2 regions of the Bacillus sp. M13(2017) genome follow, and region 2 is predicted to be linked to the other one. Evidence: a T-box and tRNA genes for the amino acid it is inferred to sense, from the RefSeq annotation. Region 2 holds a T-box; the other holds one or more tRNA genes.
What was found. A T-box is a leader RNA that pairs with one kind of tRNA and senses whether it is charged. The one in region 2 lies ahead of proS (proline--tRNA ligase), so its partner is inferred to be a tRNA-Pro.
Positions count from the first base shown of each region.

Region 1: it has a tRNA-Pro gene. The T-box ahead of proS (proline--tRNA ligase) is inferred to sense a tRNA for this amino acid. The anticodon was not compared.

Region 1 is NZ_KZ268518.1:32-3,408, forward strand. It holds partial or broken rRNA gene CGQ22_RS27455 (23S ribosomal RNA) at 1-74, shown strand, start outside; rRNA gene rrf (5S ribosomal RNA) at 177-292, shown strand; tRNA gene CGQ22_RS27465 (tRNA-Val) at 298-373, shown strand; tRNA gene CGQ22_RS27470 (tRNA-Tyr) at 382-465, shown strand; tRNA gene CGQ22_RS27475 (tRNA-Gln) at 477-551, shown strand; tRNA gene CGQ22_RS27480 (tRNA-Lys) at 556-631, shown strand; tRNA gene CGQ22_RS27485 (tRNA-Leu) at 646-726, shown strand; tRNA gene CGQ22_RS27490 (tRNA-Gly) at 756-830, shown strand; tRNA gene CGQ22_RS27495 (tRNA-Leu) at 847-935, shown strand; tRNA gene CGQ22_RS27500 (tRNA-Arg) at 939-1,012, shown strand; tRNA gene CGQ22_RS27505 (tRNA-Pro) at 1,023-1,096, shown strand; tRNA gene CGQ22_RS27510 (tRNA-Ala) at 1,113-1,185, shown strand; tRNA gene CGQ22_RS27515 (tRNA-Ser) at 1,206-1,298, shown strand; tRNA gene CGQ22_RS27520 (tRNA-Ser) at 1,354-1,446, shown strand; tRNA gene CGQ22_RS27525 (tRNA-Met) at 1,468-1,544, shown strand; tRNA gene CGQ22_RS27530 (tRNA-Asp) at 1,548-1,623, shown strand; tRNA gene CGQ22_RS27535 (tRNA-Phe) at 1,632-1,707, shown strand; tRNA gene CGQ22_RS27540 (tRNA-Thr) at 1,717-1,789, shown strand; tRNA gene CGQ22_RS27545 (tRNA-Trp) at 1,796-1,866, shown strand; tRNA gene CGQ22_RS27550 (tRNA-Ile) at 1,877-1,953, shown strand; tRNA gene CGQ22_RS27555 (tRNA-Asn) at 1,962-2,036, shown strand; tRNA gene CGQ22_RS27560 (tRNA-Glu) at 2,038-2,109, shown strand; gene CGQ22_RS27565 (CBS domain-containing protein) at 2,239-2,658, shown strand; gene CGQ22_RS27570 (DUF3965 domain-containing protein) at 2,980-3,377, shown strand, end outside.
Region 2 is NZ_KZ268508.1:126,294-129,670, forward strand. It holds gene CGQ22_RS20005 (alkaline phosphatase family protein) at 1-1,092, opposite strand, end outside; gene CGQ22_RS20010 (YesK-like family protein) at 1,247-1,540, shown strand; T-box leader at 1,634-1,840, shown strand; gene proS (proline--tRNA ligase) at 1,888-3,318, shown strand.

The DNA.
Region 1 (3,377 bases), on a different contig from region 2:
GGTTGATAGGTTCGAGGTGGAAGCATGGTGACATGTGGAGCTGACGAATACTAATAGATCGAGGACTTAACCATATAATATGTAGCAAATGTTATCTAGTTTTGAAAGAATATAAAAAACTTGTTGACTTTCGAGGTCAAATGAGTTAAAATGATTCTTGTCTTAAATGAATACAGTCTGGTAATGATGGCAGAGAGGTCACACCCGTTCCCATACCGAACACGGAAGTTAAGCTCTCTAGCGCCGATGGTAGTTGGGACCTTGTCCCTGTGAGAGTAGGACGTTGCCAGGCAAAATGGAGGATTAGCTCAGCTGGGAGAGCACCTGCCTTACAAGCAGGGGGTCGGCGGTTCGATCCCGTCATCCTCCACCATATATGTCGGAGGGGTAGCGAAGTGGCTAAACGCGGCGGACTGTAAATCCGCTCCTTCGGGTTCGGCAGTTCGAATCTGCCCCCCTCCACCATTCTTAATTAATGGGCTATAGCCAAGCGGTAAGGCAACGGACTTTGACTCCGTCATGCGCTGGTTCGAATCCAGCTAGCCCAGCCATTAAGAGCCATTAGCTCAGTTGGTAGAGCATCTGACTTTTAATCAGAGGGTCGAAGGTTCGAGTCCTTCATGGCTCACCATTTTAATGAAATATGCGGGTGTGGCGGAATTGGCAGACGCACTAGACTTAGGATCTAGCGCCTTTGGCGTGGGGGTTCGACTCCCTTCACCCGCACTTTTAATAAAATAACTCATACATGTCTTGCGGAAGTAGTTCAGTGGTAGAATACAACCTTGCCAAGGTTGGGGTCGCGGGTTCGAATCCCGTCTTCCGCTCCAATTTTCAATATGACATGCCGGGGTGGCGGAACAGGCAGACGCACAGGACTTAAAATCCTGCGGTGGGTGACCACCGTGCGGGTTCGACCCCCGCCCTCGGCACCATATGCGCCCGTAGCTCAATTGGATAGAGCGTTTGACTACGGATCAAGAGGTTAGGGGTTCGACTCCTCTCGGGCGCGCTTTTATTAACGGGAAGTGGCTCAGCTTGGTAGAGCACCTGGTTTGGGACCAGGGGGTCGCAGGTTCAAATCCTGTCTTCCCGATATTCCCAAAAAACATGGGGCCTTAGCTCAGCTGGGAGAGCGCCTGCCTTGCACGCAGGAGGTCAGCGGTTCGATCCCGCTAGGCTCCACTTTATTTAATATATGTCTCGGAGGTATACCCAAGTTCGGCTGAAGGGATCGGTCTTGAAAACCGACAGGCGGTGAGAATCGCGCGGGGGTTCGAATCCCTCTACCTCCTCCATTTTTTCTTTAATGGTTTAGACATATAATAATAAAATATTTATTTTTTCCTTCATGGAGGTATACCCAAGTTCGGCTGAAGGGATCGGTCTTGAAAACCGACAGGCGGCGAGAGTCGCGCGGGGGTTCGAATCCCTCTACCTCCTCCATTTTTTAAAACTTTATATTGTCGCGGGGTGGAGCAGCACGGTAGCTCGTCGGGCTCATAACCCGAAGGTCGCAGGTTCAAATCCTGTCCCCGCAACCAAATGGTCCCGTGGTGTAGTGGTTAACATGCCTGCCTGTCACGCAGGAGATCGCCGGTTCGACCCCGGTCGGGACCGCCATTTATGTTGGCTCGGTAGCTCAGTCGGTAGAGCAGAGGACTGAAAATCCTCGTGTCGGCGGTTCGATTCCGTCCCGAGCCACCATTTTTTTATGCCGGCTTAGCTCAATTGGTAGAGCAACTGACTTGTAATCAGTAGGTTGGGGGTTCAAGTCCTCTAGCCGGCATCATTTAGGGGCATAGTTTAAAGGTAGAACTGAGGTCTCCAAAACCTCCAGTGTGGGTTCGATTCCTACTGCCCCTGTAAAGTATATGGGCCTATAGCTCAGCTGGTTAGAGCGCACGCCTGATAAGCGTGAGGTCGATGGTTCGAGTCCATTTAGGCCCACCATATATTATTCCGCAGTAGCTCAGTGGTAGAGCTATCGGCTGTTAACCGATCGGTCGTAGGTTCGAGTCCTACCTGCGGAGCCATGGCCCGTTGGTCAAGTGGTTAAGACACCGCCCTTTCACGGCGGTAACACGGGTTCGAATCCCGTACGGGTCATACAAAAAAGAGTCAGCATTATGCTGGCTCTTTTTTATTTTGTTAATCCTTTTTATTACGTTACTTTCCAGAAATAAATAAAGGAATTTTGGAAAAGCTATGGTATGTATAAAAAGGAGGAAATAAATAATGACACGAGTTAGAGACTTAATGAGTACCCATATTGTACATTGTACACCGCTAGACAATGTATATGAGGCAGCTGTTAAAATGAAGGAAGAATCAGTTGGATTAATTCCAGTTGTTGAAAATGAGCAAGTTGTTGGGCTTGTTACTGATCGTGATTTAGTCGTTCGAGGGATTGCTGAAAAACATCCTGGATCTAATAAAATTACAAATGTGATGACAACAAATATTATCTCAGTTTCTCCAAATGATTCTATTGAAAAAGCTACAGAGCTAATGGCACAGCATCAAATTAGACGATTACCAGTAGTTGATAGTGGTCAACTTATTGGCATGTTAGCACTAGGAGATTTAGCTATAAGGGAATCAGCAGATGATCAAGCTGGATTTGCCTTGAGTGAAATCTCAGAGCGTACAGAGTAAATTGAAACTTTAATTAACCGAGAGTTTAATGGTCACTCATAAAGAGCTAAATTATATATAAATTTCAGATACATTATTCTAGCATATATGGATTAAACTAATATGTTAGCGTGATGTATCTGAGACATTATATAATAAGGATACGGTTAATAATTTCGACATTTTTTTAAAATTTGTTATTCTTAATTTTTAATAAGAGAAAAGATGATATACTGATAGATATAAGTATTATGATAGATTTTGAATATAACAATATTAATTTTTAGTGGTGCGATAATAAATTAATATTTCCTACATAGATGAAAAGGGAAGGGGAATTATATGAAGGCTGTACAGGGCGATCCAAATTGGAATTTGGTTACAGATACATATATAGAACCAAATAATTTCGCTGAATTATTTTCTTTGCTTGTACCTTGTCACCCAAAAGGTGAGGGGAAAGAACGAACTATATTAGTATGGAAAGAGAAAGAATTTTATAAAGAAGAAAATTTAGCGGCATTTATCGTATATGGCATGAATAAAGCAAAGAAATTACCGCAGTTTCATAAAGATGAAATTCCAACTTTAGTGCGTATTCTTCGCTTATGCCAAGAGATTGGTTGGTATGAAGAGGCAAATGATTTTATGATAGCGCAAGGATTAGCTGAGTTTGTTCATACTTCATTGGAATATGAAACATGGGATCTTTTGACGCAATCAGTTGCTTTAAATTATTT
Region 2 (3,377 bases):
TTTTTCAGTAATTTCTTTTATAAAATCTCCTGTATAGTTTTCAGTGAAATAATACCCTTCTCGTGCTTCTAACATGAATAAACAATTACCGTCTGCACCGCAGTCTTTGGCAGCTTCATCATGAAGTATAAATTCAATTCCGTTTTGTTTATTTTGAAGTAGTTCTTCAAGGAGTAGTTGTACCTCCCGAATTGTATCCGTATCATTTTTGTCCTTTACATATACATAGGCAGAGCCGTCGCAACTTTGGCAATAGGCTTTCCAGTCTACTAATTTTCCTTTTTTATTAAGAGATATAAGTCCTCTTTGATGGAATAGCACATTTAATTGGATGGATTTGTTTTCACTTAAAGCGCTATGATCACCAAGGGCAATAATTGTACTTTCTTCGTATAGGTCACTTTCTTTTAGTGCTTGAATAATTTTCCCTAGACGTCCGTCGTGCCTCTGGATAGCAGCTATTGTTTCGTTAGATTCAAAGCCGTGATAGTGTCTTTGTGTGTCTAGATCGGTGAAATGTACGAACATGACATTAGGCTTTTTCGTCTGGATTGTATGCACAGCAGAGGCGAGGACGAAATCATCCAGCTCTGGTTGTGATAAACCATTTCTTATATGGCCGAAACGACGATTTAAATCTAATTGATATAGTGGGCTACCGCTAAATAAGGAAACTAACACTTGATTTTGCCAAGGTCTATTTGGAAAAATTTCTGGTAAATTGTAATCGATGTTCGCTCTTCCAGTAACAGGCCATAGAAGGGCAGCTGTCGTTAAATTTGCTTTGCGCGCTTCATCATACAATGTTGTTCCTTTTATTGATTTTCGATACCAATGCCAATCAGGTGATTCACGCCCTGGTTGAAGTAACGTATTGCTAACAACACCGTGCTTGTTAGGGTAATTACCAGTTACGATTGTTGAGTGGCTTGGATATGTTACAGAAGGATAAATTGGTTCTACTTTTTCGACAATCGTGCCCTTTTTTATTAGAGATTGGAAATGAGGTAGTTTTTGTAGTATAGGAAAATCTAAAGCTGATAAACAGTCGAATGATAAAATAATGACGTGGTTTGTTAATGCTTTATCCATAAAGTTCCCTCCTGATTATATAAAACCTATTATTATATATTACTATTAATACCTAGTAATAAAAATATATTTTTAGGTGAAAATTTATTATTTATTTTCAGAAAAATTAAACATATAATTAAGTATAAGGGAATCTATGGAAGGAGGAAACACTATGGATTTGTTAGATGGATTTGGTATCTTTTACATCATTGGCGGAATCACAATTATCCTTGTATTTGCTATTTCATATTTACTAAAGAAACGGTTTCCAGACAAACAGTTTGATATTATATTTGCACTTAGTTTAATACTTCTTTGTTTAGCGTCCTTTCCTGTTACAATGATGGTCATTGGTGGGTGGGAAGGAATGGGATATGGATTTATTGGTTTCTTCGTCCTACTTGGTACACTTATCGGTATGATTGCACATCAACTTGTGAAAATTACGCGGAAAAGCTACGTATAAAACTGCAAAAAATGAAAAGAATATATAAAAATAAGAAAATTAGCTATTGTTTAAAAAAAGAATTTGTATTATGATAATCAACAAATTTATTTCGTTATAACGATGAAAAAGGATTAGTACATGTTCAACCTTTTTAGCAGAGAGAGAATCCGTCAGGCTGAAAGATTCTTAAAAAGGTAATATGGAACCTGCCTTTGAGTTCTGCATATGCAGCGGGAATTTCCCGTTATCAAAAAGAGAGCATGCGCAATTTTTGTGCATGAATCAGGGTGGTAACGCCGGCAAAGCTCGGTCCCTATTTAGGGATGCGGGCTTTTTTGTATTTTCTAGAAGGAGGAAGACTGACTATGGCAAAAGAACAAGTGCAAGCCATTACGAAGATGGAAGAGGACTTTGCGCAGTGGTATACCGATATTGTAAAAAAAGCCGAACTTGTTGATTATTCAAGTGTAAAAGGGTGCATGATTTTACGTCCGTATGGTTATGCCTTATGGGAGAATATGCAGAAGGTGATGGATGAGAAGTTAAAAGGAACTGGCCATGAAAATGTATATATGCCAATGTTTATCCCAGAGAGTTTATTGCAAAAAGAGAAGGATCATGTTGAAGGATTTGCTCCTGAAGTAGCATGGGTTACGCATGGTGGAGATGAAAAGTTAGCGGAAAGACTTTGTGTACGTCCTACATCTGAAACTTTATTCTGTGAGCACTTTTCAAAAATTGTGCAATCCTATAATGATTTGCCGAAGTTATATAATCAGTGGTGTTCAGTAGTTCGTTGGGAGAAGACAACTAGGCCGTTCCTTCGTACGACTGAATTTTTATGGCAAGAGGGTCATACAATCCATGAAACGGCAGAAGAATCGCAGGCTGAAACATTAAATATTTTAAACTTATATGCTTCTTTCTGTGAGGATTATTTAGCAATACCAGTTATTAAAGGACAAAAAACAGAAAAAGAGAAGTTTGCTGGAGCAAAGGCAACTTATACAATTGAAAGTTTAATGCATGATGGAAAAGCACTTCAAACAGGAACCTCTCATAACTTTGGGACGAATTTCTCAGAAGCATTTGATATTAAGTTTTTAGATCGTAACGGTAAGTGGCAATATGTGCACCAAACATCTTGGGGTGTATCAACAAGAATGATAGGCGGGCTAATAATGGTTCATAGTGATAATAATGGACTTGTAATGCCACCAAAAGTCGCTCCAGTGCAAGTTGTTATTGTACCAATTGCTCAGCATAAAGAAGGAGTTTTAGCAAAAGCAACAGAGTTACAAGCACATATTCAAAAGGTTGCACGAGTAAAAATAGATGCTAGTAATAAAACACCAGGCTGGAAATTTAATGAGTATGAAATGAAGGGGGTTCCAATTCGATTAGAAGTTGGCCCTAAAGATATTGAAAAGAAACAAGTTGTACTTGTAAGAAGAGATACGAAGGAAAAAGAGTTTGTACCAATGGATCAATTAGAAGAACGTATTCCAGCATTACTTGAAGAAATTCATATTTCTTTATTTAATAAAGCAAAAGTGTTTCGTGATGAAAATACGTATGTTGCGACAAATTTCGAAGAAATGAAAAAAATAGCTGACGAAAAACAAGGATTTATTAAGGCAATGTGGTGCGGAGAATTAACTTGTGAAGAGAAACTAAAAGAAGAAGTTGGAGTATCTTCACGTTGTATGCCTTTTGAGCAAGAGCATTTAGCTGAAGAATGTATTTGTTGTGGTAAAGACGCTAAACAAATGGTGTATTGGGGAAAAGCGTATTAATACTTTTTCTGATAGGTGATAAAAAGGACTTTGGACTGCATAATAAAATGCAATCCAAA